DNA from 2 places in the Caballeronia sp. LZ001 genome. Region 1 is predicted to be linked to the other one. Evidence: riboswitches for the same ligand, from Rfam matches in the RefSeq annotation. Region 1 holds a riboswitch; the other holds the start of a gene.
What was found. Region 1 has a riboswitch for cobalamin ahead of cobG (precorrin-3B synthase). Riboswitches for the same ligand answer to the same signal wherever they lie in the genome.
Positions count from the first base shown of each region.

Region 1 (15,297 bases):
TTATCGGCGAGGACCTCGACCGCGAAACGCTGCAACGTGCCTTCGTTTCCGCGTTGCAGAACTTACCCGTGCAGGCCTGAGCGATGCATCTGCTGCGCACGACTCCGGGAGGCTTCGTCGACGACGCCGCAGGCGTGATGCGGATCGAGCAGACGCGCGCACCCATCGTCGTGCTCAGTTCGGCCGATACCACGCTCGCGCTGCTCGCAAGCGTCTTTCCGCGTCTCGGCCCCGGCTTTCCGGAAGTGCGGCTCGCAAATCAATCGTTCCTGCGCCAGAACGCTTCGGTCGACTTTTATGTCGACGACATTCTGCGTCATGCAAAGGTCGTCATCGTCGATCATCTCGGCGGCGAATCGTATTGGCCCTACGGTATCGAGCGTCTCGTCGCTTTGGCAAAGCGCGAAAAGCAAATGCTCGCCATGTTTTCGGGCGATCTTGCGGAAGACCCGAATCTCATCGGCAAGAGTACGGCCGATGCCGCGTTCTGCCGCGACCTGTCGCGCTATTTACGTGAAGGCGGCGCGCGCAATGCCGAAGAGTTTCTACGCGCCATTGCGCATCGCGCGTTCGGTTGGGGACGCGAAGCGCACGCGCCGAGCGCGTTGCCCGCGGTCGCGATCTATCACCCCGAGCGCGAAAGCGCTTCTAGCGACGATTGGCGCGAACGCTGGACCGAAGGCGCGCCGGTGGTTGCCATTCTTTTCTATCGCGCGCACCTTCAATCAGGCAACACCGCTGTGTTCGATGCATTCATCGAAGCGCTCGAACGCGAGGGCATGAATCCGCTGCCCATTGCGATTGCATCGCTCAAGGAAAGTCTGAGCCGCGAAGTAGTGGAGCGTTTGTGCGCGCAGCATGGTGCATCGCTCGTGCTCAATACCACGGCGTTCGCTGCGGGCGTGATCGGAGAAAGCGAAGCATTCGAAGTGGCCGGCGATGCGCCCGTGATGCAAGTGATCTTGAGCGGGGGCAATCGCGATGACTGGCAGAAGGACAATCAAGGCCTGAATTCGCGCGATGTCGCCATGCACGTGGCGCTCCCCGAGGTGGATGGCCGTATCATCACGCGAGCGGTGAGCTTCAAGGGGCTTGCTTATCGATGCCCGCATACGCAGGTCGACGTGGTGCGTTATAAAGCCGATACCGAGCGCCTGCGCTTCGTCGCCGAACTCAGCGCGCGCTGGTGCAAGCTCAGACATACGCCGAACGAGCGCAAGCGCATCGCGCTCGTCTTGGCGAATTATCCGGCGAGCGAAGGGCGCATTGGCAACGGCGTGGGACTGGACACGCCGGCATCGGCCATCAACATCTTGCAGTTGCTCGAGCGTGAAGGCTATCGCTTAGACCAGATTCCCGAACATGGCGATGCGCTCATCGAAGCGCTTACGCGAGGCGTGACGAACGACCCTGTCGTGCGCGATCTTCGCCCGGCCCTGCAAAGTCTTGCGCTCGAAGATTATCTCGATGCCTATCGCGCGTTGCCGCTGGATGCACGGCAAGCACTGGAAAATATATGGGGCGCGCCTGAAGACGATCCGACGATACGGCGCGGCCGCTTCATGATTGCAGGCTTGCGTTGCGGTGAAGTGTTCATCGGCATTCAGCCTTCGCGCTCGCGCGAGCGCAACGATTATGCGAGCTATCACGATGCCGAGCTCGTGCCGCCGCATGCGTATCTCGCGTTTTATTTTTGGTTGCGCTTGCGTTTCCAGGCCGATGCGCTCGTGCATGTCGGCAAGCATGGCAACCTCGAATGGCTGCCGGGCAAGAGCGTTGCGTTGTCGGCATCGTGCTGGCCCGATCTCATTCTCGGTCCCATGCCGCATCTCTATCCCTTCATCGTGAACGATCCGGGCGAGGGAAGTCAGGCCAAGCGTCGCGCGCAGGCGGTCATCATCGACCATCTGATGCCGCCGCTCACGCGAGCCGAAAACTATGGGCCGCTGCAGGATCTCGAACGACAAGTGGACGAATACTACGAAGCGCTCATGGTCGATACGCGCCGCGCGAAGCTGCTGCGCAAGTCCATCCTCGCGAACATCGTCGAGAACAGGTTGCATGAGGAACTCGGGCTCGACGCACCGCGCGACTTGCAAGGCGAAGACACGCTGCTTACGCGTGCCGATGCCTATCTGTGCGAACTCAAGGAAGCGCAGATACGCGATGGCTTGCATGTGTTCGGCGTATCGCCCGAAGGCGTGCAAAGGCGCGATACGCTGCTCGCATTGGGCCGTTTTCCGACCGGCGACGGACGCGGCGCGAATGCAAGTCTCATCACGGCCATGGCGCGCGATCTCGCGCTCGGTGAAGCGTTCGATCCGCTCGATGCCGACTGGGCGGCGCCATGGAATGGACCTCGCCCCGACGCGCTTCAAAACGCGGTCGACGCGCCTTGGCGGCATCATGGCGATACACGCGAACGCCTCGAATCGTTAGCATTGCAACTATTTCAAGGCGATGCCGAATCGCCGGGGCCGCAAACGACGCTGGTGCTCGAACGCTTGCAAGGCGATGTGCTCGCGCGTCTTGACGCGTGTGGTCCGCAAGAGCTCGAGCAACTGAAGCGCGGGCTTGAGGGCCGCTTCGTGCCGCCTGGTCCGAGCGGTTCTCCATCGCGCGGCAGACCGGACGTGTTGCCTACCGGACGCAATTTTTATTCGGTCGACACACGCGCATTGCCGACGCAGGCCGCATGGTCCATCGGCCTCAAGTCGGCCAATCTGCTGGTGGAAAGACACGTGCAGGATCACGGCGATTTCCCGCGCGCCATCGGCCTTTCCGTGTGGGGCACGGCGACCATGCGCACTGGCGGCGACGATATGGCCCAGGCGTTCGCACTGATCGGCGTACGGCCGAAGTGGGCGGCGGGAAGCAATCGCGTGACGGACTTCGAGATACTGCCAATCTCCATCTTCAACCGGCCGCGTATCGACGTTACCTTGCGCGTATCGGGGTTCTTTCGCGACGCCTTCGCCAATCTCATGCATCTTTTCGATGCGGCGGTGCAAGCCGTCGCCGAACTCGAAGACGAGTCCGAGGATATCAATCCGATTCGCGCGCGCGTCATGCGTGAGCGCGATGAACTGATCGGTCGCGGTATGAATGCGAAAGAAGCGCGGCAACGTGCAGGCTGGCGCGTGTTCAGCACAAAGCCGGGCGCGTATGGCGCGGGCTTGCAGGAACTGATCGATGCGAAGCAATGGCAGAGCGACGCCGATCTCTCGGCCGCGTATCAAAGCACGGGAGGCTATGCGTATTCGCAGGCGCAAGACGGCGTGGATGCGCGAGCGAGCTTCGGCACGCGGCTTTCCGCGCTCGATGTCGTGCTTCAGAATCAAGATAACCGCGAGCACGATCTGCTGGACTCGAACGACTACCATCAGTTTCAGGGCGGCATGGTCGCGGCCGTGCGTTATCTTTCGGGCCTGCAACCGCAGGCGTATAACGCGGATCATAGCAATCCCGCCGCGCCGCGCGTGCGGACCTTGAACGAAGAGATTGCACGCGTGGTGCGCTCGCGCGTGGTCAATCCAAAATGGATCGACGGCGTCAAGCGTCACGGCTACAAAGGCGCATCCGAACTCGCTGCAACGGTGGATTATCTTTATGGATACGACGCCACGGCGCGCGTCGTATCGGATCATCAATACGCGCTCGTTACCGACGCTTACGTGAACGACGCAGACACGCGCGAGTTCATCACGCAGCACAATCCACACGCGCTCCAATCGATATGCGAGCGTCTGCTCGAAGCCATGGAGCGCGGTTTATGGCAAGAGCCGGGCGGCTATCGCGCTGACGTGACGCGCCATTTGCTCGATGTCGAACTGCAACTCGAAGGCCGACAGACTTGAACCCGAACGACGCTGATTTTCCGGTGTTTCCCTTTACCGCGCTCGTCGGGCAGGAGGCCTTGCAGCAGGCGCTCGTGCTCGCGGCTATCGATCCGGCGCTTGGCGGCGTGCTCGTCAGCGGCCCACGCGGAACGGCGAAGTCCACTGCCGCACGCGCGCTTGCCGAGCTATTGCCCGAAGGCCGGCTCGTCACGCTGCCGCTCGGCGCAAGCGAAGAGCAGTTGATCGGCACGCTCGATATTCAAAGCGCCTTGCGCGACGGCGGCGTGACCTTTTCGCCGGGCTTGCTTGCAAAAGCGCATCTCGGCGTGCTCTATGTCGATGAAGTGAATCTGCTGCCCAACCCGCTCGTCGATCAGTTGCTGGATGTCGCAGCAAGCGGCGTGAACGTCATCGAGCGCGATGGTATTTCGCATCGGCATGAAGCGCGTTTCGTATTGATCGGCACGATGAATCCCGAAGAAGGCGAATTGCGTCCGCAATTGCTCGATCGCTTCGGGCTCGCGGTCGAATTGAACAATTGCTTCGATGCGAGCGTGCGGCAACGGATCGTCAGGGCGCGGCTCGCGTTCGATATGGATGCTGAAGCATTCTGCGCACGCCATGCCGACGCACAGTCCGCGCTAGCAGAACGCATTCATGCAGCACGTGCCGTGCTATTCGCGCTCGATCCGGACGACGCGGTGCATGCGCGCGTGAGCGCGCTTTGCATCGCCGCCCACGTGGATGGCTTGCGCGCCGATCTCGTGATGCTGCGTGCGGCGAGAGCGCTCGCGGCATTCGAAGGCGCGAGCAACGTGCAGACGCTTCATGTCGATCGCGTGGCCGACGCCGTGCTGAAGCATCGACGACGCGAGGCCGATGCATCGCAAGGCGAAGCGCCGCAGCAGCCCGCCCCGCGCGATAACGGCAGCACGAATGAAAGCGATTGGGGCTACATGCCGCCCGAGCCAGCAGGCACGGCGAAGGTCAAGCAAGTCAGACCGCTTGCCGCAAAAAAAGCCTGAGCCATCGGAGACACGAAGCGGATGCTCAAGAGCATCGTCTTCGATGGCGTGAAGCGCGGGCACGCGGTCGCATGACCGGTCGCGAAGGCGATGAAAGCACCACGCTCGACTGGATATCGACGCTACGCGCGAAACGTGCCGAGCGTCTCGATGCACGGCATCTTCGCTATCGACGTGTGCAGGGCGAAGCGGCGTCGTTGCATTGCTTTCTTCTCGATTGCTCGGGATCGATGCTCACGGGTGAACGGCTCGCGCGTGCCAAGGGCTTGTTGATTGCGTTGTTCGATCGGGCTTATCGTGAGCGTGCGGAAATTGCGCTCGTATGTTTCGGTGGCGGGCGTGCGGAAGTGCGTCGTCAGCCGGGCGCCGCGCATTGGTGGAACGAGCGCTGGGTGAGGCCTATCGGTGGCGGTGGTGGCACGCCGCTGGCGTTGGGTCTTTCGAGTGCGCAGACCGTGCTTGCACGAGCCGCGCGTCGAAGACCCGCGCAGCGTCGCTGGCTATGGGTGCTGACCGATGGCCGCACGAACGAGACGCCCGCGCCGCCGCAGTGCGCGGACCGCGTCGTGCTGGTGGACTTCGATGAAGGGCAATTCGGAGTCGGGCAAGCGAGCACGTTGGCGCTACGCTGGGCGGCGGAGTACTTTCATGCGAGCGAACTGAGCGCGGACTTGCGATAGCCTGCGCGTGTCATTCATACCATCGCGGCGTATAAACCCATGCGCCATCGCCGATCACGCGCGTGGTCGATGATCCGACGATCACCATCGTTCGCATGTCCACCATCGTGCTGTCCAACTCGCCAAGCGTCATGATGCGAAGCGTCTCGCCCGCGCGTCCCACATCGCGCCCGAGCACGACGGGCGTTTTGGCATCGCGATGCTGCTTCACGATTTCGATCGCGCGATCGAATTGCCAGGGCCGTGCCTTCGATAGTGGGTTGTAGAACGCAATGACGAAATCGGCCTGACCCGCATGCGCAATGCGTTTCTCGATGACGCCCCACGGCTTCAAATTGTCCGATAGCGACAAAACGCAGAAGTCATGGCCGAGCGGTGCGCCCGCACGCGCCGCCGTGGCAAGCGACGCCGATACGCCCGGCACGATCTCGAGTTTCACGGCATGCCATGACGCGTTCGCTTCCTTGTCGAGTGCTTCGAGCACGGCTGCCGCCATGGCGAACACGCCCGGATCGCCCGACGATACGACCACGACCCTGCGTCCCTCGCTTGCCAGTTCGAACGCATGTCGCGCGCGCTGCAACTCTTCGCGATTGTCCGTCATATGCGCGCGTTGATCGGCGCGAAACGGGCCTGCCATGCGCACGTAGGTTTCGTAACCGAGCACGTCTTCTGCGGCACGAAGCGCGGCTTTCGCGGCGGGCGTCATCATCTCGGAGCTGCCGGGACCGAGACCGATCACGGTCAACCTGCCGCGTGCACGGCCTATCGCCTGCGCATCGACGGGCGCGTTCGCGACGTGCAATGCAACGTCGCCGTTATGCGAAACGTCGAAAGGCGGGGCGTAGCTGAAACGCAATGGCACGTCGAGCGCTTGCGCGGCATCGGCGAGACGTTGCGATGTCATTGCGTGCGTGGGCGCGACCAGCACAGCGAGTGCGAGCGGCGCGAGGCTTCGTGCTTGAAGTGTCTTGCGTACGCATTCGGCTACATCGCCGTTCGTCGCGTCGTCTTCGATCCATGCAATCACACAACGTGGATGAATCACGAGACTGTGTTCATCGTGGGCGCTTTCGGGCGTGATGCGGATGGCGCGCAACGCATCGTCGGCGCGAGGAAGGGCTGCCTGATCGAGCCACGGTGCGTGGCCTTCCACGCGCGTCGTTGCTCCGCCAAGCAAGTCGGACACGAAGCGCTTGCCGCGTTCGATATCCGCCAGTACGTAGCCTTCGGGCGGCGCAAGCAGACATTGACCGAAGCGTAATTCGCCGCTCGTCGTGATGGCCGGTACGATACCGAGCATCTGGCCGATATCACGCGCAAGCATGTTCACGCCGCTCATGCCGCCGAGCAGCGGCACGACCGCGCTGCCGTCCTGCGCGACAGCGAGCACCGGCGGCTCCGCGCCCTTATCCGCAAGCGACGCTGCCAGCGCGCGAATTACGATGCCTGCTGAACACAGTGCGACGATTGGCGAGCCTGCCGCGTAGAGTGCCCGCACGTGCGCGCCGAAGTCGTCGAAGGAGACGTCCACGTTCACGCGACTAGCGAGTCCATGAACGAGCGATCCCGGACGACACGCCTGAATCTTGCGCGCGATAGTCAGCGCACCGTTGCCGAGCACGACGATGGCAAGCGGCTTCGCTAAGTCTATGCGCTCCATTTCGTCCCCGGCACGACCAACAGCGAGAAGTAGGGCGATGCCATTGGATCGACTTCGTTCAGCGGCACGATGCGTTGATTCGCCATCGTCGCGCGTTCCACATACAACGCGCGTTTGTCGAGCCCGAGTTCCGCCAGCACACGACGCACTTTGTCGAAGTTGCGGCCGAGCTTCATAATGACGGCGGCATCGCTCGTCGCCAGCTTTCGTTTTAGTTCGGCTTCCGAAAGAACGCCCGATAGCACCGCAAGGCTCTGATTACGATAAACCAGTGGCACGCCAAGCACTGCGACGCCGCCCAGCATCGAACAGACGCCGGGCACGACTTCTGCCTCGAAGCGCGCGGCAAGGCGATCGTGCAGATACATGTACGAGCCGTAGAAGAACGGATCGCCTTCGCAGATCACCGCCACGTCGCGGCCGGCTTCGAGATGATCCGCAATGGCGAGCGCGCATTCATCGTAGAACGCGCTGATGATCGTCTCGTAGCAAAGCGGCGGTTCGAGCGCTTCCGTCGTCACGGGATAGACGAGCGGCAAGCGCGTCTGCGTGTCTTCGAGATGAGATTCGATGATGCCGAACGCGTTGCCCTTCTTCCCCTTCGCGACAAAATACGCGACCACGGGCGCCGCCTTGAGCAGCTTCAACGCCTTCACCGTGATGAGATCGGGATCGCCCGGACCGACGCCCAGACCATGGAGTCTTCCGCTCATCACTCGGCCTCCGATGCGAGCGCATTCACGGCGGCCGCCGCCATCGCGCTGCCGCCGCGTCGTCCGAGCAACGCGACGAAAGGAATGCCACGGCTGTCGGCGGCAAGCATGGCTTTCGATTCCGCCGCGCCTATAAAGCCCACCGGAAAGCCGAGAATGAGCGCGGGCTTCGGTGCGCCGTCGTCGATCATGTCGAGTAGATGAAAGAGCGCAGTGGGCGCATTGCCGATTGCGACGATCGCACCCGCAAGATCGGGCCGCCATAGTTCGAGTGCGGCAGCGGAGCGCGTGTTGTGCATCGCACGGGCGCGTTCCGGCACGGAGGCATCGCCGAGCGTGCAGATCACGCGATTATTCGCGGGAAGGCGCGCGCGCGTGATGCCTTCGGCGACCATGCGCGCATCGCAGAGAATGGGCGCGCCGCTCACGAGCGCTTCACGGCCCGCGATACCGGCATCGGACGAGAAGCGCAGGTCATCGACGATATCGATCATGCCGCACGCATGAATCAGCCGCACGGCGAGCTTTTCGAGGTTGGCGGGAATGGCGGCGAGGTCGGCTTCGGCGCGAATCGTCGCGAACGATTGCCGGTAAATCTCCGCACCGTCGCGGATATAGTCAGACATCGGCATGACTCCGGGCGAGCCATGCGGCCGCCTCTTCGATGAGGAGGTTATGGGCGATCACGTGTGTGCCTCGATGCACGTCGTAGCGGCCGGGCGCAACGGCAACGAGCGTGTTTTCGACGGGATGCGCCGCCGCACAAAAGCGCTCGCAGCCGCTCAGATGCGCGTGCGCATGCTCGGGCAGCAAGGCGGCTAATCGATGCGCGTCCGCTTTCGTATCGGCACGGCTTTTCGCGCAGCCCGAAGAACCCGCGCATGCGATCAGACGCGTGAACGGATCGCGTGGATCGGTGGCGAGGCCAAGCGCGCGAAGGGCGTCGACGACATGCGTCATGCGATTCGCGTGCACGTCCGGCAGCAACACGCTTTGCCAGGGCGTCATCACGACGCGTTCTTCGGCGAGATCGGCGATTGCGTGAAGCGTATTAGCATCGAGGCGGCCGAGCGGCGCTTGCGCGCCGACATAGTCCGCATGCGCGCCGAGTCGTAACGTTGCATTGGAAGGCGCGCGACGCCATGACTGAAGTGCGGCGTCGTGCTGTGTTTCGAAGTCGAGGGCATGGAGAAAGCCCGCTATTCCAACGCGTGCGAGCACATCGCGCATGCGGTGTTCTTCCACCGATGCCAGTGCCAGAAACGCCTGCAGCACGGCCAGGATGAAGCGCTTCGCGTCGTCACGGGCGATCGCGCCCGAGGCAGGCGCATGTTCCTCACGATGCGGCATCGATCCTGCGAAGCCGAATGCGAAGCGCGCGCCATTGTCCAGCGCCGAAAGCCAAAGATCGTGCGGATGATCGAGCATCGCAAGCGTTTCGCCATCGTCGATCTGCAACGCGAACTTCGGCGACAACGCGTGCAACGCGGCATCGGCCTGCATGCTTTCGACGATATCCGCTGCAAGCGCACGCGTTCCCGTGCTCGCAAGCGGGCTCAGCATGACGTTTCGGATATCGTCGGCGCCGGCCGTGGTCGGACCGAGGCCCGCCGCGAGCACGATGTCGATGAGTTCCGCGTGGGCGTCGTCGCGAATGCCGCGCAGTTGCAGATTGGCGCGATTGGTCACTTCGATCGTGCCGGAACCGCAGCGCTCGGCGGCGTGCGCCACGGCATGCGCGGCTTCGCGACGCAACTCGCCACCGGCAAGACGCACGCGCGCAAGGGCGCCATCGCGTGCGGGCACGATACGCATGAGGCCGGGACAGGCCGAAGACCGAGGCGGCAAGAACGATTCCAAAAGCTCGACCGTATGCTCAAGCGCTTGAGTTGCGAACCGGTACACCCCGCCCGGCAGGCTACGCGCAATTGCGTTGAATAGCGTTGAATAGCAGTGAATGCTTACGTCGGCAGGTCTCTTGGCTGGCAGGTCGACATTCGCGCTAGCCTTCCCGGTAAAAACCAGTGGCAGTGGAGCGCGGACTCGCTGCGTACAATTGCGGGGGCAGCCACAGTTTTGCTGTGTTCCCTGTTAGGCCATGAGGCTCGATACCGATCGAACCCTTCAGGCACCGACGAACGCGCTATTATGCCCGCTTTTATCGACCATCAGACCGCTTCCCGCCTTGCGCGGGTGCTTCAAACGCGGAATTCGCCCGTAGGAGGCCGCACATGTCGAACTGGCTGACCGTCGTGGGTATCGGCGAGGACGGCTGGCATGGGCTTGGCCGCGAGGCGCGGCGCGCGCTCTTCGAAGCACGGTCGATCCACGGCGGCGAACGTCACCTCGCGTTTCTGCCGGCGCGTATCGCGGCGCGCCGCGTGCCATGGCCAAGCCCGTTTTCCGTCGATGCCGTGCTCGCCGAGCGCGGCGTCCAAACATGCGTGCTTGCGAGCGGCGACCCTATGTTCTTCGGCGTCGGCGCCACGCTTGCGCGCGAATTATCCACGGAAGAAATGCGCGTCATGCCCGCGCCTTCGTCGCTGTCGCTGGCGGCGGCGCGCTTGGGCTGGCCGTTGCAGGACGCGCAATGCGTGTCGCTCGTCGGGCGGCCGGTGGCGTCCCTGCTCGCGCATGTGTTTCGCGGCGGACGTCTGCTCGTCCTGAGCGCCGATGGCGCGACGCCCGCCGCCGTCACGCAGCTTCTCACGCTGCATGGTTTCGGCGCGAGCCGCGTGACGGTGTTCGAGCATCTGGGCGGCACGAATGAACGCCGGTTCGACGAACGTGCGGACGACTGGCGCGAGCCGCGCGTGGCGGCGCTCAATCTCATGGCGATCGAATGCCGCACGCATGCGGGCCACGCGGGGCCATCGCTCACGCCGGGTCTTGCCGACGACGCGTATCGGCACGACGGCCAGCTCACCAAGCGCGATGTACGCGCCGTGACGCTCGCACGTCTCGCGCCGCAACCGGACGAATTGCTGTGGGATGTCGGCGCGGGTTGCGGGTCCATCGGTATCGAGTGGATGCGCGCGCATCCCGCTTGCCGCGCGATTGCAATCGAAGCGAACGAAGGGCGGCAGCGTCTCATCGAACATAACCGCGATGCGCTCGGCGTGCCTGCGCTGCAACTCGTCAAGGGCGAGGCGCCCGGCGCGCTCGACGGTTTGAGCGCGCCGGATGCCGTGTTCATCGGCGGCGGCGTGACCGTGCCGGGTCTCCTCGATGCGTGCTGGGCGCGCGTGCGGCAGGGCGGTCGGCTGATCGTCAACGCCGTGACCTTGCAGAGCGAAGCGGCGCTCGTTGCATGGCGCGCGGAGCATGGCGGCGAGCTGACGCGGATCGGCATCGCACGGGCCGAGCCGCTCGGCAGTTTCGATACGTGGCGGCAAGCGCTGCCGATCACGCTTCTGCACGCGAAGAAGCCATGAGCTCGCCGGCGGATGACCATCCCGATGCGTGACGAAACGCCCGAACAGTCCGCGCCGCTCAGAAGCGGCTACACGACGGGAAGCTGCGCGACCGTGACGAGTCTCGCGGCCGCGCGCCTTTTGTTGCTCGGCGAGCCGAGCGAGCGCGCGGAGATCGTGCTGCCGAAGGGCCAGTCCGTGACCATGCCGCTCGCGTTCTGCCGTCTTGCCGGCGATGCAGCGGAAGCGGGCGTCATCAAGGATGCCGGCGACGATCCCGATGTCACGCATGGCGCGCTCGTCATAGCTCGCGTGCGGCTTGCGGCGCGGCATGGCGTACGCTTTCATGCGGGGCCGGGCGTTGGCACCGTGACGCGCGCGGGCCTTGCGTTGCCGATCGGCGAGCCGGCCATCAACCCCGTTCCCCGCAAAATGATGAGCGAGCATCTCGAAGCACTCGCCACGCAAGCGGGTTATGCGGGCGGTTTCGACGTGAGCATCGGCGTGGAGAATGGCGAGGCGCTTGCGCTCAAGACGATGAATCCGCGGCTCGGCATTATCGGCGGACTGTCGATACTCGGGACCACCGGCATCGTCCGGCCGTTTTCGTGTGCGGCTTATATCGCGTCGATCCATCAGGGGATCGATGTCGCGCGCGCCAATGGCGTGCAACATATCGCGGCGTGCACCGGCAATCAGAGCGAGGACGCCATGCGCGCGCGTTACGGCTTGCCGGATATGGCGCTCATCGAAATGGGCGATTTCGCGGGCGCGGTTTTGAAGCACTTGCGCCGCGCGCCGGTCGAAAAACTCAGTGTTTGCGGCGGCTTCGGCAAACTCAGCAAGCTCGCGGCGGGACATATGGATCTGCACAGCCGCACGTCGAGTATCGACTTGCCGCTTCTCGCCACCTGGGCCGCCGATGCTGGCGCGAGCATCACGTTGCAGCACGCGATTCGCGCGGCCAACACGAGTCAGGAGGCGCTTAAGCTGACGCGTGGCGAAGGCATCGCGCTCGGCGATATCGTCTGCGCGCGGGCCCGCGAAGTGGCGCTCGACGTCGTGCCGCAAGGCATCGTCGTGGAGACTTTCGCCATCGACAGGCAAGGGCAAATCGTCGGGAGCGCGCAATGAAGCGCGTGCTATTGCTCGGCGGCACCGGCGACGCGCTCGTCATCGCGCGCAAGCTGGGCACGTCGCATGTCTACAGTCTCGCGGGGCTCGGGCGTGTGCCGACGGATCTCGCATGTGAGGTTCGCGTCGGCGGTTTTGGCGGCGTGGCGGGTCTGGCAACGTATCTGCGTGAAGATGACATCGCGCTCGTGCTCGATGCCACGCATCCCTACGCCGCGCAGATGAGCCGTCATGCACGCGAAGCGTGTACGCTCGTTGGCGTGCCCTTGTGGGCCGTGCGTCGTCCGGCATGGCAACCGCGAGCAGGCGACATCTGGCGCGAGGCGCGCGATTGGCCAGGCGTCGTCGATGCGATCGCGGCCTATGAAAAGCCGTTATTCACGCTCGGACGCGAGCCGCTTGCGCATCTTGACGAGATACCCGCGTCGCAATTCTGGACTGTCCGTTGTCTCGACCCGCACGAAGGCAACGCGCGTGCGCGGATCGTCGATGCGCGCGGGCCGTTCAGTATCGAAGGCGAGCGCGCGTTGTTCGATGCGGCGCGTATCGATGTCGTCGTCAGCAAAAACAGCGGCGGCCGCGCGACCGAAGCGAAGCTCGCGGTGGCGCGCGAACGCGGCTTGCCCGTCGTGATGCTTGCGCGGCCCGCGCTTCCCGAAGCCGATCGCGCATTCGACGATCCGGCAAGCGCGCTCGATGCACTCACAACCGAACTTCCTCTTCCATGACCGTCTATTTCATCGGCGCCGGACCGGGCGACCCGGAACTCATCACCGTGAAGGGCCAGCGGCTCATCCGCTCGTGTCCGGTGATTCTTTATGCGGGCTCGCTCGTGCCCGACGAAGTGTTGAGCGGGCATCGGGCGACGCGTGTCGTGAACACGGCGGAACTCGATCTCGATGCGATCGTCGCGTTGCTCGAAAACGCGCACGCGCGGGGAGAAGACGTGGCGCGCGTGCATTCCGGCGACCCTTCGCTTTACGGCGCGACAGGCGAGCAGATGCGCCGTCTCGATACACTCGCGATTCCTTATGAGATCGTGCCGGGCGTGACGGCGACGGCGGCATCGGCGGCGGCGCTCAAACGCGAACTCACCTTGCCGGGCATCTCGCAGACCGTGATTCTCACGCGCTATGCCGCGAAAACGTCGATGCCCGAAGGCGAATCGCTCGCGGATCTGGCGCGTCATCGTGCGACGCTCGCCATTCATCTTGGCGTGCGGCATATCGAGCGTATTGTCGACGATCTGCTGCCGCATTACGGCGCGGATTGTCCTGTCGCCGTGGTGTTTCGCGCGAGTTGGCCGGATGAAACGCGCGTGGAAGGCACGCTTGCGGATATCGCGGTGAAGGTGCGGGCGGTTGGTCTGCAACGCACGGCGCTGATTCTCGTGGGCCGTGTGCTCGACGCCCAAGGTTTCGCCGATTCCACGCTCTACGGCAAGGAATGAAGGTCAATGCGCGATCTCGACGCCGTCTTCGCCTCGCTCGCGAAATCCGCGTTTCGCAGGCGTTTTGCGTTGGGTGTGCGGGAAGGGCGCTATCTGCGCGAACGCGGGGTGGAAGCGGTGGTCGCGCAGGCGCACGAGCTGATCGCGAAGCGCCTTGCGCCGCAAGCGCCGCTCAACGATGGCAAGCAGACGCCGTTTCGCGGGCATCCGGTGTTCATCGCGCAGCACGCGACGGCGACGTGCTGCCGCGGTTGTCTGGCGAAATGGCACGACATCGCGGCGGGCAAGGTACTCGATGAAACCGAACGTCGGCATGTCGTCGACGCGATCGATCGCTGGCTGCGCGCGCAGCCATTGCCGGAGATCGCGGTTGTTGAAAAGCGGCAGGGTGAGTTGCCGTTTTGAGGCATGGCTTATAACGCCCCCGCCGTGCAAGCGCGACGCCACCAGACCTGCTGAGCCTCAAGTCTCCATCGCCAATGCCGATAAGCACGGCATGGACAATTTCGACTTCGGCCCGGCGAAGGGGCCGCTCATCGCATCGATCGTGGCGCCCGCGAAAGCTTTGCTGAGCGCGCACAACGTCATCCGCAAGGCGCGCGGCGAACCGCCATTCACCGACGACGTGAAGGCATTCGCCGCATGGGTCGACCGAGGCGAACCCGAGGAGCCCGCGATGGCGCCCGTTCTATGCCGCCTGATCCGCGACGGCTACACGAGCTGATGCATCAATTCTCGACGCGTCGGTTCCGAGCCGGATCGGACTTCCGCTTCGCCCGCCGCGCCAGCATGTTGAGCGCTTCGACGAGCGCGGAGAACGCCATCGCCGCATAGATATAGCCTTTCGGCACGTGCGAGCCGAATCCTTCCGCGATCAGCGTCATCCCGATCACGAGCAAGAAGCCGAGCGCCAGCATCACGATAGTCGGATTGCGTTCGATGAACCGCGAAAGCGGCCCCGCCGCGAACAGCATGACCGCGACCGCCGCGATCACGGCAACGAACATGATCGGAATGTGTTCCGTCATGCCGACCGCCGTCACGATACTGTCGATGGAAAACACCAGATCGAGCAGCAGAATCTGGCCGATCGCCGACAACGGTGTGAGGCGCGCGCCCGCATTCGCGCCAGCGTGATCGTCGGCGTCGTGCGTGACGTGATGGCGGATTTCCGTGGTCGCCTTCCACACGAGAAAAACGCCGCCCGCGATCAGGATCAGGTCGCGCCACGAGAAGCCGTGCCCGAACGCCTCGAAGATCGGCGCGGTGAGGCGCACGATCAGCGCGACCGTGCCGAGCAAACCGAGCCGCATCACGAGCGCGAGCCCGATGCCGATGCGTTGCGTGCGCTCCCGATGCGCCTCGGGCAGCTTGTTGGTC
Region 1 is NZ_JARTVX010000004.1:1,326,918-1,342,214, forward strand. Features, by position in the region: gene cobW (cobalamin biosynthesis protein CobW) at 1-80, shown strand, start outside; gene cobN (cobaltochelatase subunit CobN) at 84-3,857, shown strand; gene P9292_RS16840 (ATP-binding protein) at 3,854-4,864, shown strand; gene P9292_RS16845 (VWA domain-containing protein) at 4,936-5,544, shown strand; gene cobJ (precorrin-3B C(17)-methyltransferase) at 5,555-7,207, opposite strand; gene P9292_RS16855 (precorrin-2 C(20)-methyltransferase) at 7,195-7,920, opposite strand; gene P9292_RS16860 (precorrin-8X methylmutase) at 7,920-8,546, opposite strand; gene cobG (precorrin-3B synthase) at 8,539-9,768, opposite strand; cobalamin riboswitch at 9,871-10,071, opposite strand; gene cbiE (precorrin-6y C5,15-methyltransferase (decarboxylating) subunit CbiE) at 10,152-11,354, shown strand; gene P9292_RS16875 (cobalt-precorrin-5B (C(1))-methyltransferase) at 11,379-12,467, shown strand; gene P9292_RS16880 (cobalt-precorrin-6A reductase) at 12,464-13,195, shown strand; gene cobM (precorrin-4 C(11)-methyltransferase) at 13,192-13,917, shown strand; gene P9292_RS16890 (DUF4186 domain-containing protein) at 13,924-14,322, shown strand; gene P9292_RS16895 (hypothetical protein) at 14,414-14,641, shown strand; gene P9292_RS16900 (TerC family protein) at 14,646-15,297, opposite strand, start outside.

Region 2 (15,297 bases), 1.2 Mb from region 1:
GCGAGCATGCCCCGATGCCCCGCCTCGTTCGACGCATGCGCGAACACGCAGTAGTCGAGCACCTCGGGTGCGATCTTCGCCGCGACGAGCAGGCCGGAAGTCGCGATGAAGCCATCGACGAGAATCGTCATGCCCGCGTCCGCCGCAGCGAGACACGCACCCGCGATCATCGCGATCTCGAAGCCGCCGAACGTCGCGAGCGTGTCGATTGCATCGCCTTCGGCCGCATGCAACGCGAGCGCTCGGCCAAGCACGTCGCGCTTGTGCGCAAGGCCGCGATCGTCGAGACCCGTGCCGCGTCCGACGCATTCGCCAATGGGCACACCGCACAGACGGCTCATCAGGCACGCCGCCGCCGACGTGTTCGCAATCCCCATCTCGCCGAAGCCGATCACGTTCGTGCCGAGCGCCGCGTGATGCCGCACACGCGCCGCGCCGCGCGCGATGCCTTCGAGCGCGGTCTCGCGCGACATCGCCGCTTCCTTCGCGAAGTTGCGCGTGCCGAGGCCGAGCGACAGACGCTCGTAGCCGCTATCGATGGGAATCGGTGTCGCCACGCCCGCATCGACCACTTCGAGCGTCATGCCGACCGAACGCGACAGCGCGTTGATCGCCGCGCCGCCCGCCAGAAAATTCGCGACCATCTGCGCGGTCACTTCTTGCGGATACGGACTCACGCCCTCAGCCGCGATACCGTGATCGCCCGCAAACACGATCATCGCCGGGCGCTCGATGCGCGGCTTCGTCGTGCGCTGAATCACGCCCATTTGCAGCGCGAGCGTTTCGAGCCGACCGAGGCTGCCCGGCGGCTTCGTTTTCGTATCGATGATGCGTTGCAGTTCGGCTTCGCGCGAACGGTCTGGCGCGCGGGGCGTGGGCAAGTCGTGGGCGTTTGACATCGGCAATCCTTCAGGTGCGTGCAACGGGAATGGACGGCACGAGCGCTTCGTGCTCGCCATCGCGAATCAAGGCTAGCGGATAGCCGGACGCGGCGCTCGCGCGTTCAGGCGTGAGCACGTCCGCGACGAGACCGGCGTGCGCGCCGCCCCTGCCATCGAGCAAAAGCGCGTGCGTCGAAAAGCGCCGCGCGAGATTGAGATCGTGACACGAGAAAATCACCGTGCGGCCCGACTTGCGCGCGGCGTCGGCCAGTACGTGCAGACAATCGATTTGATGATGCAGGTCCAGATGCGCGAGCGGTTCGTCGAGCAGCAAGAGCGGTGTGTTTTGGCACAGCACGGCGGCGAGCGTCACGCGTTGCCGTTCGCCGCCCGACAATGTCAGGACATCGCGCGAGGCGAACGATAGAAGACCGAGCGCATCGAGCGCGGCATGCGCGGCAGCGCGGTCTTCGGCGCTCTCCCAGCCCCAGCCCGTGACATACGGAAAGCGGTTCAGCAGCACGGTGTCGAGTACGGTCGCGCTGAAGGCATCGTGCGAGCTTTGCGGCATCAGCGAGCGCGCGCGTGCGAGATCCGCCGCGCGCCAGGATGCGAGCGCGCGGCCATCGAGCGATATCGCGCCTTCGGCCGGCTTTGTCAAACCCGCGAGCACGCCAATCAGCGTGGTCTTGCCCGCGCCGTTCGGCCCGGCTATGCACCACATCTCGCCCGCGCCGATACTTTGCGTGAGGTCTTCCACGAGCGTGCGTGCGCCCGCGCGCAAGCTGACGTGTTCGATATGCAGGGTCATCGCGGTCTCGCCAGCAGCATCCACAGGAACATCGGCACGCCGACGAGCGCGGTCACCACGCCCACCGGCAATTGCGCGGGCGCGATCGCCGTGCGCGCGACGAGATCGGCGCTCATTACCGCGAGGCCGCCCGCCAGCGCCGACGCCGGCACGAGCATGCGCTGATCGTTGCCGAACGCGAGCCGCAATAAATGCGGCACGACGAGCCCAACGAAGCCGATGGTGCCCGCCGTCGTGACAGCCGCCGCTGCCGCAAGCGATGCGACGAGATACACCGACAGCCGCACGCGCGAGACAGGCACGCCGAGCGAACGCGCGGCCGTATCGCCACGCAACAGCACGTTGAGTCGCGGCGCGAGCGGCACGACGACGATCATCGCGACGACGAGCGCGATCAGCGCGGGCCACGGCGTCGCTGCGCCGTTCAGGTCGCCCGTCAGCCAGAAGATCATCCCGCGCAAGCGATTTTCCGGCGCAATGCTGAGGATCAACGTGATGAGCGCGCCCCAGCCCGCCGCTATCACGACGCCTGTCAGCAGAAGACGCGGCGAGGCATCGCGATCGCCGTGCCACAGGTCGCGTCGCGCGAGTCCAAGCACCAGCACGATGGATGCGAACGCGCCCGCGCACGCCGCCAGATCGATGCCCCACCACGGCAGCGACGCGAGCATCGCCGTGAGTGCGAAGGTCGCCGCTCCGCCGGATACGCCGAGCACGTACGGCTCGGCCAGCGGATTGCGCAACAGCACTTGCAGCAGCGCGCCGGAAAGCGCGAGCAAGGCGCCCGAAGCAAAACCCGCAAGCGCGCGCGGCAAACGCAAGGTGAGCACGATGTCATCGGCGATATCGGGCGCGGCCGCATGCGCGTGCAGCAACGCCGCGATGGCGCGCGGCAAGGGCAACGCGACGCTGCCGAGCGCGAGCGACGCCACGAACACAAGCAACGCGGCAAGCCCGAGCGCAGCCCAGATGCCTAACGCGCGTTTCGCGTTCATCGCGCGGCGCAGGTCAACGGTGTCGCTCACGACGGGCGCCAGCCGAGCGTGACATAAGCGCCGCGCCTCGGCGTGTTGTACGAATAAGCCAGTTCATAGTTCCGGTCGAAGAGGTTGTCGACACGCGCGCTCACGTACCACGACTTCGTGATGTCATAACGCGCCGACAGATTCACGACGCCATAGCCCGCGAGCGTCGAATCGTAATCGCTGCGCGCACCGCTCACGATCCACTCGCCACCCACGCGCCAGCTTCCTATCGAGCGATGCGCGCTGAAACTCGCGAAACGCCGCGCACGGCGCGTCAGGTCCTGATTGCCGGTTTCATCGACGGGATTCTGGAACGTCACGCCCGCGCGCAAATCAGTGGCGCCGACATGCCCTGCCCACGATCCCTCGACGCCCTGCACCTTCGCGCGTCCGACGTTCTGCGCGATATAGAAGCCGCTGCCGTCCGATACGTAATCGATCAGATTCGAATAGCGCGTCTGAAACGCCGTCACGCGCAGCACGCCCACTTGGTCCGATGCGTACTGCAGCGCCGCTTCCACCGAATGACTGCGCTCGGGCTGAATGGACGGATTGCCGCTGAACGGATAGTAGAGATCGTCGAAGCTCGGCGCGCGGAACGACGCCGCGTAACTCGCGCTCGCGCGCCAGTGCGTGTCGATGTTGTACGCATAGCCCAGATAGTAGCTGTTCGCGCCGCCGAAATCGGAATACTGGTCGTGGCGCAGATTGGCCTGCACTTCGCTCGGACCGAAGCGTCCCACATAGCCCGCGTACACCGAATTCACGTGACGATCCGGCGCGCTGAACTGATCCGAATCGAGCGTCTGGTCGAGATGCTCGTAACCGAACAGGAGCTTGTGCGCCTCCGTCAGGCGAAAGTCGTTCTGCCACAGATACTGGCGATCCTCGGAATTGAAGCGGCTCGTATAGATGCCGTTCTGCTCGATGTTCGCGCGGTCCTGTCCCTGCGCGACCGTGAAATGCGTGGTCCACTGGTCCGTGATACGGCCGTTCGCAAACACCGATGTCGACCGCACGCGACTGTGCGAATCGTTGAGATCGCCGGGCAAGCCGTAGGCATCGTCGAAACTGTCGATGCCGTTCGACTGATAGAAGCGCACGCCCGCGTCCCATTTGTCGCCGAACTTGTGGCGCAGCGTGGCCGCGACGCTTTCGTTCAGATAACCGTTCGCGTTCGGATTGGCGTTGGGCGCGAGCGCGGGATCGATCGACGAGAAACCATCGGTCTTCTCGCGCGATACGTTGAAGCTGAAGGTCGTGCGGCCTTCGCTATCGAGCGCGCCGGAAACGCCCGCCGCTTGCCGCTGCGTGTGATAGCTGCCGTATTCCGTCTCGAAGTAGAAGCGCGGCGGATGCGCCTCGCCGTCTTTCGTGAAGATCTGCACGACGCCGCCGATCGCGCCCGAGCCGTACAGCGCCGACACGTTGCCGTTCACGACTTCGATGCGGTCGATCTGATCCGGCATGATCTGCGCAAGCTGCGCCGAGCCGAGCGATGCGGACTCCACACGCACGCCGTCGATCAAAACGAGCGATTGCGTCGAGGACGCGCCGCGTATGAACGCGCTTGCATTCGCTCCCGGGCCGCCGTTGCGCGTCACCTGCACGCCGGGCGCAAGACCGATGACGCCGAGCGCGTCGTAGGCATTGCTATCGGCGATATCCTGGGCGTCGAAGAGCGAAGTCTGCGCGATCGTATCGGCGAGAGGTTGCACGGTGCGCGTCGCGGTCACGACGACGGGCGCGAGCGGCGGTTGCGAGGCTTCGTCCGCGAGCGCTTCATGAGCGAGCAGCCATGTGTTGAGGGCGACGAGCGCGGCGCGTTCGATCGTTTTGCGTCTGCCCGCGTGTCGGGCAAGTGGCGATACCATGCGTGAAATGTTCCCATGCGTAGGCTGGCGCGACCTCGCTCCCCGCAAGGCCAATGCGCGACGAGCGCGCTCGAATGCGAACAGACGAACGCGCTGAACAGTTGGCCGGTATCCGGGCTGGCGACACACCGTCCCGCCTTCCCACGCATGAAGCGCAGTGGCATCGACACGTTTTTCGCCTTGCCTGCGTCGAGCGGCGGATTCTTGCGAATCAGACAGACTCGCAAGCAAACTCACACGACGGCGCGGCGAAAAACGCGCAAGGGACGACTTGCAACTTGCGTTGCGGTCGCTTACCGTTGCGGGGGCAGCACAGGTTGGCGTGGCCTTGGCGGCGCCGCTTCCTGTTTCCCGTTTGACTGCGCCCGCAAAAGAATGCGGACGCGAGCACCAAAAGTGCGGCAAGTGTAGGAGCGCGATTCAGGACCGTCAAGAAACGACCCTGGCCGATCATCGCAAGACACACGGCTCACGACGAACCCAACTAGAACCCGCCGTCGCAACACATCGGCAGCGCCCGCGCTTTCCACACACGAATGCATCGCGATGCACGCATGATCGCGTGCTGTTACGTCTCGAAACGAGACAATTATCGGAAGCTCCGTTGAACCGCGCTAGAATGCGAGGTCTTTAGAGGACGCAGCACATGCTCAACGAACTCGAATTACTGTCAGGAAATATCGGCCGGCTGATCCAGATCAGCGAGCGGCACAATCAGGCGCGTCTCGCGCTTGAAGCACAAATCGAACAACTGCGTAGCGACTACGCGAACGTGCAGGCAGAGCTCGTGCAAATGCGCGAAGAGCGCGACACGCTGCAAGCCGAACGTGATTCCCTCTCGGCCAAGATCGACGACGCGCAGGTCCGCCTGAACGCGATCCTCGAAAAGTTGCCGCGCGGCAAGTCCGCGAATCATGCCGAGACGGAAAATCAGCTCGATCTTCTCGATGCCCGTTCTCACGATGTGCAAGCCGCGCACGAGCATGCGCACGCGGGAGAGCACAGCGAGCATCATCACGGAGAGAAGGCATGACGACCACGCAGATCGAAGTATCCATTCTCGGCCAGCAATATCGCCTCGCCTGTTCGCCGGAAACCGAAGGCGCGCTGCGTGAAGCGGTGGCACGCGTCGACGCTGAGATGAACAAGGTGCGCAATGCAAGCAACGTGCGCGGGCAAGACCGCATCGCGGTGATGGCCGCGCTTTCACTCGCTTCCGAATTGCTGAGGCTGCAAGAAAGCGTGCGTCATGGCGAGGCCTTCCCCGCCGAGGAAATTCGCCGCACGATGCACTCCATGAACGAACAGCTTGGTGCTGTCATCGCGCAGTATGAAGTGCAGTGACCGAAGTGCCGCGACGCCGCTCCTTGGCGAACGCTAATCGGTCGCGCGATGTCAATCGAAAAAAGAAACTGCGCAATTGGTGTCGAGAGGCTGCATTAGACATTCGATTGGTGTAGAGTGACTACTCCCTGCCTGGTTCGCCAAGGTCATATATTCCTTGAACCAATGCTACATTGGCACGGTTGTGGAAACTTGCAGCACGGGCGCGCGCGTCACTCTGTCTGATGTACCCGAAGTGTTGCTTACTGCGACCAATCTTGAACCCAGGTTCAGGATGCCGGCCTAGCGGCCGAGGTGGGGACCCTACTCCAGCGGCATCGGTTCATACCGATGCCGTTTGCTTTTGTCGAGCCCGTTTTACAACCCCGTTGCCGAATCCATCATGCGCTACTGGCTGATGAAGTCCGAACCGGACGAAGCGAGCATCGATCATCTCGCGCACGCGCCGAAGAAAACCCTCCCGTGGACGGGCGTGCGCAACTATCAGGCGCGCAACTTCATGCGCGACCAGATGCAAGTCGGCGACGGCGTGCTCTTCTATCATTCGAGTTGCCCGGAGCCGGGCATTGCGGGCATCGCCAAAGTCTGTTCGACGGCCTATCCCGATCCCACTCAGTTCGACGCCAAAAGCCCGTACTTCGACGCCAAGTCCACGCAGGAGACGCCGCGCTGGATGCTCGTCGATGTGCGCTTCGTCAAGAAGACGCCGTTGATTCCGCTCGCGACATTGCGCGAACACGCGGAACTCGCCGACATGCAAGTGCTGGCGCGCGGTAATCGGCTGTCGATCACGCCCGTGACCGAGGCGCAGTGGCGCTTCATAACCGAGCGTCTGGTCTAGGGCGCGCGAATCGTTCAAGGGAACTAAGGGAACTAAGGGAACGAACGAAGCGCCTAAGTGCGGTCGCGAATCACGCGATGCTCTTGCACTCGGAGTCCTTAGATGATCGACAAGAAAACCGCCGCCGCCCTCGCCTTCGTCGCGATGTCGAGCGCCGCGCTCACGCTTCCGCTTTCGGCCGCCGCTCAGACGGTAATCACCAATCCGCAGCCATCCGGCGTGCTTTCGCTATCCGCGCAAGCCAGCGCGCAAGTGCCGCAAGATGTCGTCAACATCACGCTGTTCTACGAGCAGGAAGCGGCCGATCCATCGTCGCTCACCACCACGCTCAATCAGCGCGCCGAAGCCGCATTGCGCGAAGCAAAAGGCGTCGACAACGTGACCGCGAAAAGCGGCTCGTTCACGGTTTATCCGAGCACGGATCGCGACGGCAAGATCTCCGCGTGGCGCGGCCGCACGGAGGTCGTGCTGGAATCGCACGACTTCGCGGCGGCGTCCAAGCTCGCGGGCAAGATGAGTAACGCCATGCAAGTCGGCAGCGTCGCGTTCTCGCTGTCGCCCGAAGCGCAGCGCGCCGCCGAGCAGAAGCTCTCGACTCAGGCCATCGAGTCGTTCCGCAAGGAAGCGCAGGCCGCGAGTCAGGCGTTCGGTTACGCCAACTTCACGATCCGCGAAGTGAACGTGGGCCACAGCGGCGCGGGTCCGCGCCCGGTGATGATGATGCAGGCCCGCTCGCTTGGCGCGGACGCGAAGGTCGGCGCGCCGATGGCGCTCGAAGCCGGCACGACGACGGTGACCGTCGACGTGTCGGGTTCGGTGCAAATGGGGCGATAACTGCTGTACCGGAGAACGCGGCGTGATTTACGCCGCGTTGCCGGACACGCGTTTCTGACGTTTGTACGCCCACACCATCATGACGATGCCCGCGACGATCATCGGCAGCGAGAGCCATTGGCCCATCGAAAAGCCGAGCGCGAGGAGTCCGAGATAATCATCCGGCTCGCGCGCGAATTCCACCGTGAAGCGCGCAAGCCCATAACCGATCAGAAACAACGCCGACACTGCGCCCACCGGCCGCGGTTTGCGCGCGAAGAGGTAGATCACCGCAAACAGCACGAGCCCTTCCAGCGCGATTTCATACAACTGCGACGGATGGCGCGGCAGCATGTGATAGCGCGAGAAAATCTCCGAGAGATTGTATTGCGCATCGAGCTGCGGATGCTTCGCGAGCCAGATGGCGTCGTCGTTGGTGGAATTCTGGAAGAGCATGGCCCAGGGCGCGGCCGGGTCGGTCACGCGGCCCCACAACTCACCGTTGATGAAGTTGCCGAGACGCCCCGCCGCCAGTCCGAGCGGCACCATCGGCGCGACAAAATCCGTCACTTGCAGCCACGTGCGCTTGCGCTGAAACGCGAACAGGACCATCGCGAGCGTCACGCCAAGAAAGCCGCCGTGAAACGACATGCCGCCTTCCCACACCTTGAAGATATCGAGCGGATGCGCGAAGTAATAACTCGCCTTGTAGAACACCACATAGCCAATGCGGCCGCCGAGAATCGTTCCGAGCACGCCGTAAAACAGCATGTCGTCGATGTCCTTGACGGTCCAGCCTTGCGCGGCGACATGCGGCAAGCGCAGACGCAATCTGCCGATGGCAATGGCCGAAATGAACGCAACGAGATACATGAGGCCGTACCAGCGCACGGCGAGCGGTCCGAGATGGATCGCGACGGGATCGAAATTGGGATGTATGAGCATCGTGTAATGGAAGAGCCAGGCGAACTTCAAAGGCGAATCATACGGCAACGACGGCAGCAGCCTGCGCGCGCACGATCTCGATGCGCCGGCTCAACACCGGACTCACTTCGGCCGCGCGCCACACGAGCCCGGTTTCGACCACGGGCCCCGGTTCCCGCAACGGGCGATACACCACGCCCGTGCGCCGCAGATGCCGCAACGACTGCGGCACGAGCGCGACGCCCATGCCCGGCGGACACGAGGCTCACGATGGTCTGCATCTGTATCGCCTCTTGTCCGATGCGCGGCGTCAAACCGGCCGCGCCGTAGCAGCCCATAATGATGTCATACAAACCCGGCGCGAGACGCCTTGGAAAGACGACGAGCGGCGCGCTGGCCAAGTCGTGCAGATCGACGGGCGTCTCCGTCCATTCGGCGGCGCCCTGCCCGAGTTCCTGCGCGGCATCCGTCGACATGGCGATGACGAGCGGCTCGCGCGCAATCGGCAGATACGAAAGCGTCATGGCGTGACGCGGCGGCAGCGGCGGAATCACGAGACCGGCATCGATACGGCCGGCCACGAGTTCGTCTATCTGAACGTCGCTGGTGGCTTCCGTGAGTTGCAGACGCACGCCTGGATAACGCGCATTGAATTCGCGCAGTAACGCTGGCAAAAGGCCGTAATCCGCCGTGGAGACGAACGCGAGCGAGAGCACGCCCGCCTCGCCGCGCGAAAGCGACTGCGCGAGCGGACGCAAGGCGTCGGCGGCGGCAAGCAGGCGGCGCACCTCGGGCAACAGATCGCGGCCAACCGGCGTCAGTTCGACCGTGCGCCGCGTGCGTTCGAACAGCACGACGCCGAGCGCGTCTTCCAGCGCACGGATGGCCTGCGAGAGCGGCGGCTGCGTCATGGCGAGGCGCGCGGCGGCGCGGCCGAAGTGCATCTCCTCGGCGACGGTCACGAAGTAGCGCAGCAGGCGGAGTTCGACTGGCATCGATATGTTTTGCGACTCAATAGACCCTGAATAATATATTGGACAGATACATCGACGACACTGCATTCTTCCTGCACCACACCAAGAACCACGATCCCCTCAGGAGGCAGCCATGCCCTTCAATCGCCGCTCGAAACACATCACGCAGGGCGTCGCACGTTCGCCCAACCGCTCGATGTACTACGCCCTCGGTTACAAGGAGGAAGACTTCGACAAGCCGATGATCGGTATCGCCAACGGTCACTCCACCATCACGCCGTGCAACGCGGGTCTGCAGCGTCTCGCCGATGCCGCCGTCGAATCCATTCGCAAGTCCGACGCGAATCCGCAAATCTTCGGGACGCCGACCATTTCGGACGGCATGTCGATGGGCACCGAAGGCATGAAGTACTCGCTCGTCTCGCGCGAAGTCATCGCCGACTGTATCGAAACGGCCGTGCAGGGACAGTGGATGGACGGCGTGGTCGTGATCGGCGGCTGCGACAAGAATATGCCGGGCGGCATGATCGGCCTCGCGCGCATGAACGTGCCGGGCATCTATGTGTACGGCGGCACCATTCGGCCGGGCAACTGGAAGGGCAAGGACCTGACCATCGTGTCGTCGTTCGAGGCGGTCGGCGAGTTCACGGCCGGGCGCATGTCGGAGGAAGATTTCAAGGGCGTCGAGAAGAACGCGTGTCCGTCGACCGGTTCGTGCGGCGGCATGTACACGGCCAACACCATGAGCTCCTCGTTCGAGGCGCTCGGCATGTCGCTGCTCTATTCCTCGACGATGGCGAACCCGGATCAGGAGAAGGTCGATTCCGCCGGCGAATCGGCGCGCGTGCTCGTCGAGGCCGTGAAGAAAGATCTGAAGCCGCGCGACATCATCAACAAGAAGTCGATTGAAAACGCCGTGGCGCTCATCATGGCGACGGGCGGTTCCACCAATGCCGTACTGCACTATCTGGCTATCGCGCATGCGGCGGAAGTCGAATGGAGCATCGACGACTTCGAGCGCATGCGCAAAAAAGTGCCGGTGATCTGCGACCTGAAGCCGTCGGGCCAATATGTCGCAACCGACTTGCACAAGGCGGGCGGCATTCCGCAGGTGATGAAGATCCTGCTCGATGCGGGCATGCTGCACGGCGACTGCATCACGATCACGGGTCGCACGCTCGCCGAGGAACTGAAGGACGTGCCGAGCAAGCCGCGCGCGGATCAGAAGGTGATTTTTCCGATCGAGCAGGCGTTGTACAAGGAAGGCCACCTTGCGATCCTGCGCGGCAATCTCGCGGAAGACGGCGCGGTGGCGAAGATCACGGGCTTGAAGAACCCGGTCATCACGGGGCCGGCGCGCGTGTTCGAAGACGAGCAAAGCGCGATGGACGCGATTCTCGCCGACAAGATCAAACCCGGCGATGTCGTCGTGCTGCGCTATCTCGGCCCGCAAGGCGGCCCCGGCATGCCGGAAATGCTCGCGCCGACGTCGGCGATCATCGGCAAGGGGTTGGGCGAAACCGTCGGCCTCATCACCGACGGGCGGTTTTCTGGTGGCACGTGGGGCATGGTCGTGGGCCACGTCGCGCCGGAAGCGTTCGCGGGCGGGACCATCGGGCTCGTGCAGGAAGGCGATTCGATCACCATCGACGCGCACAAGCTGCTGCTGCAATTGAACGTGGATGACGCGGAGATCGCGCGCCGCCGCGCGCTGTGGATGAAGCCGGCGCCGCGTTACACGCGCGGCGTGCTGGCAAAGTATGCGGCGTTGGCGTTGCCGGCCAATCGCGGGGCGGTAACGGGCTGAAGTGGGTCCAGCCAGGAAAGGCGAGCGCCCGGCGTTAAAAAGCCGCTACGAATGATCTTCGTAGCGGCTTTTTTTCGTTCGGAGCCGTTGGCAAGCCCCGCTCACTCTTCCCGCTGCCGCCGCAACTCCTCTTCCACCGCCGCTCCGACCCACTCGAGCAAGCGTCCATCCAGCGCCACCGCCACTTCGCGCGTGATGTCCTCGACGAGCGTCTGCGTATGTTCGCGCAGCACTTCCTCGCAGCGCGCCGCGATCAGCGCGCGGGCATCGGTGTCCAGATACTGCGTGACGCGCGCGCGCAGGCGTTCGGCGACCAGCGCGGCATCGTATTCGAATGCCGCTTCCGCCGATGCCGCGCGCGCATATTCCGGCTTGCCGGGCACGACGACATCGGTGAGAACGGGGATGGACGTATCGAAGGATTCAGGTGTTTTGGTCATGGTGTCTCCGTCCGTCGCGTGATGAGCCTGTGTTGTGCGCCAATCGTAATGCCCCGCGACGGCGCGCTATGTTCGCTCAACCGCCTTGCTTGTGCGTTTCGATGGCGTAACCGCGATCCCGATAGAACCGGAAGCGCTCGCGCCCGGACGCGAGTTCGTCGTCCTCGTTGCCGACGATCTCCACGAGCCGCTCGAAGCGCGCGAATTGCGCGGACACCGGCGCGCCGAGATTGACGAGCACCTGATGATGCGGCGCGTCATCCAGATTCGACGTGAGCACGACCGGCGTCTCGGCCGCAAGCGGGCTTTTCGCCATGCAGTGCGGCACGAATTCGAGCGGCGCAAAGGTCCACAACTGCTCGTCGAATTCGGCGAGACGGCGCGGCTCGGCAAGGACGACGAGCGCGCGCCCGCTCGCATACGCCTTGCGCGCGAGGCGGCAGGCGTAGGCGAGCGAATCGCCCACGTTGGTATGAAAGTCGATGCGCGTCACGGCCTTACGCTCACTGGCCCGCGCGATCGATCAGGAACTGCGAGAGCAGCGGCACGGGACGGCCCGTGGCGCCCTTCGCCGCGCCGCTCTTCCACGCGGTCCCGGCGATATCCAGATGCGCCCACGGATAGCTCTGCGCGAAACGCGACAGGAAGCACGCCGCCGTGATGCTGCCGCCCGGACGCCCGCCGATATTCGCGACATCCGCGAAATTCGACTTGAGCTGATCCTGATACTCGTCGTCGAGCGGCAGACGCCACGCCGGATCGACGGCTTCGCGCGAGGCATCGAGCAATTCGCCGGCGAGCGCGTCGTCTTTCGAGAACAGGCCCGTGTTGTGATGGCCGAGCGCGATGACGCAAGCGCCGGTAAGTGTCGCGATGTCGACGACGGCGGCGGGCTTGAAGCGCTCCGCGTAGGTCAGCGCGTCGCACAGAATGAGACGGCCTTCGGCGTCGGTGTTGAGCACTTCGATGGTCGTGTCGTTCATCGCGGTGACGATATCGCCCGGCTTGAGCGCGTTGCCCGCGGGCATGTTCTCGCAGGTCGGGATGACGCCGACGACGTTCAGCTTGAGCCCCATCTCGGCGACCGCGCGCAGCGTGCCGAATACCGAGCCCGCGCCGCACATGTCGTACTTCATCTCGTCCATGGAATCGCCGGGCTTGATGGAAATGCCGCCCGTATCGAACGTGATGCCCTTGCCGACCAGCACGACCGGCGCGTTCTTGCCCTTCGCCTTGCCAGACTCGGTCCCGCCTGCGCCCTGATAATGGATGACGATGAATTGCGGCGGTTCCACCGAACCCTTCGCCACCGACAGGAACGAGCCCATGTTGAGCGCTTCGATTTGCTTCTGGCCGAGCACTTCGACTTTCAGCTTCCAGTCGCGGCCGAGCTTCTTCGCGGTCTGGCCGAGATAAGTCGGCGTGCAGACATTCGGTGGCAGGTTGCCGAGATCGCGCGTGAGGTCCATGCCGTTGGCGATCGCCACGCCTTGCCTGGCTGCGGCCTTCGCGGCTTTTTCATCGGCGGGATCGACACTGAAGACGATCTTCTTGAGCGAGCGCGCGCTGTTGTCGGGCTTGCTCTTCATCTGCGTGAACTTGTAGGTCAGTTCGCGCAATGCGAGGATGGCGGCGCGCACGCCCCAGTCGCCGCTGCGTTCCTGAATGGGCAACTGCGCGAGCGTAAACGTAGCCTGGACGATCTTGGCGCCGAGGATCACGCGCCACGCGGCACGTACTGCCTCGCCATATGCTTTCTGATTGAAGGCATCCTGCTTGCCGAGTCCGACCAGCAAGATGCGCGATGCGCCAATGCCGGTGACTTCGGGAATGAGGAGCGTGCTGCCTGCGCGGCCGTTCATGTCGCCGGCCTTCACGACGCGCGAAACGAGCCCTTTGGTGGCGACATCCATGTCGCGTGCGGCGCCTGTCAACGTCTGTGCTTCGAAGATGCCGAGCACGATCACATCTGACTTCCCGGTGAGGAAACCATTTGCCTCGCCTTTGCTCCAATCACAGGCTTTTATGCTAAAGTCCATCGCGCTTATCCTCGGATAAAATCTGGGCTGAAGGATGAAAGCCGCAATTATCCGCTATTTTTTCCGCGGCGGTCACAGGCAAAGCCCGACTGACTCGGGGAACGATTGCATTGCTACTGCATCTACTTCTTGTTGTTGCAGGGCATGTTCGTTACGCCGCATCGCCGCCGGCCTTCAGCTAAATTCAGCTAAATTCAATGATCTTCGAACGCTCCCTGCAGCGCGAACTCGCGTATACGGCCGGCGCCGTATTCATGGTGCTGCTCACGATCATGCTCACGACGATGATGATCCGTATCGTCGGCTTCGCGGCATCGGGCCAGGTCGACCCGCGCGATGTCGTCGTGCTGATCGGGCTCACCGTGATCGGCTATCTCGCGGTCATGCTGATCGTGACGCTGTTCGTTTCCATCCTCTTCGTGCTGACGCGTTGGTATCGCGACTCGGAGATGGTCGTGTGGCTTGCCTCGGGCGTGAGCCAGACGCAGCTCATCAAGCCCATCGCGGTGTTTTCCACGCCGATCATCATCCTTATCGTTTTCTTCGCGTTCGTCGGCTGGCCGTGGTCGAATCAGCAGAGCAAACTCATCAAGGCGCGCTTCCAGCAACGCGATGAAGTGTCGTTGCTCGCGCCTGGCCAGTTCCGCGAATCGCCTTCGAGTCATCGCGTGTTCTTCATCGAGAAGATGTCGCCCGATCAGTCGCAAGTGGAGAACGTGTTCGTCACGAGCACCGAAGGCGGCAAGGTCAACGTCATCGTCTCGAAGAACGGACACACGGAGACGCGTCCCGACGGCGACCGCTTCATCGTGCTGGAAAACGGACGTCGTTACGATGGCGAGCCTGGCCAGCCGAATTTCCGCATCACGGAGTTCGAGCGCTACGGTGTGAAGATAATGAGTCATCAGGTCGTCAACACGCCGACCACCACCGGCATATCCACGCCCGACCTGCTCGCCAATCCGAGCAAGGACAACCTCGCGGAATTCGCGTGGCGCCTGGGTCTGCCGCTCATCGCCATCAACCTGATGCTGCTCGCCATTCCGCTGTCTTATCAGAACCCGCGCCGCAGCCGGACCATCAATCTTGTGATGGCCGTGCTCATCTATCTGACCTATTCGAATTTGCTGAACGTGGTCCAGTCATGGATCGAGCAGGGAAAGATGTCGTTCGGCGTGGGACTCGTGGGCCTGCATTTGCTGGTGGCGGCACTCGTGGCGTTCATCTTCTGGCTGCGCGTGCGCAACCGGCCACTTTTCACGCTCTCGACGTTCACGCGTTCGAAGGGAGCCTGACGCAATGCGCATCTACGAACGATACTTCGCGCGCCAGATCTATCTGGCGTTCATCTTCATTCTGTTCGCGTTCTCGGGCCTGTTCTTTTTCTTCGACCTGATCAACGAACTGAACACCGTGGGGCATGGCAACTACAAGTTCACGCTCGCGATATTGCGCGTGGCCTTGCAGACGCCTTCGCGCTTCTACGAAATCATTCCGGTTGCTGCGCTCATCTCGGCCATTTAT
Region 2 is NZ_JARTVX010000004.1:2,492,783-2,508,079, forward strand. Features, by position in the region: gene cobT (nicotinate-nucleotide--dimethylbenzimidazole phosphoribosyltransferase) at 1-899, opposite strand, end outside; gene P9292_RS22600 (ABC transporter ATP-binding protein) at 910-1,692, opposite strand; gene P9292_RS22605 (iron ABC transporter permease) at 1,689-2,687, opposite strand; gene P9292_RS22610 (TonB-dependent receptor domain-containing protein) at 2,714-4,591, opposite strand; cobalamin riboswitch at 4,677-5,001, opposite strand; gene P9292_RS22615 (ATPase) at 5,238-5,624, shown strand; gene P9292_RS22620 (cell division protein ZapA) at 5,621-5,935, shown strand; RNA gene ssrS (6S RNA) at 6,058-6,240, shown strand; gene P9292_RS22630 (EVE domain-containing protein) at 6,318-6,776, shown strand; gene P9292_RS22635 (SIMPL domain-containing protein) at 6,879-7,610, shown strand; gene lgt (prolipoprotein diacylglyceryl transferase) at 7,638-8,534, opposite strand; partial or broken gene P9292_RS22645 (LysR family transcriptional regulator) at 8,572-9,508, opposite strand; gene ilvD (dihydroxy-acid dehydratase) at 9,621-11,294, shown strand; gene P9292_RS22655 (DUF2486 family protein) at 11,396-11,734, opposite strand; gene P9292_RS22660 (DNA polymerase III subunit chi) at 11,811-12,227, opposite strand; gene P9292_RS22665 (leucyl aminopeptidase) at 12,238-13,773, opposite strand; gene lptF (LPS export ABC transporter permease LptF) at 13,971-15,068, shown strand; gene lptG (LPS export ABC transporter permease LptG) at 15,073-15,297, shown strand, end outside.
Region 2: another riboswitch for cobalamin. It lies ahead of P9292_RS22610 (TonB-dependent receptor domain-containing protein); the one in region 1 lies ahead of cobG (precorrin-3B synthase).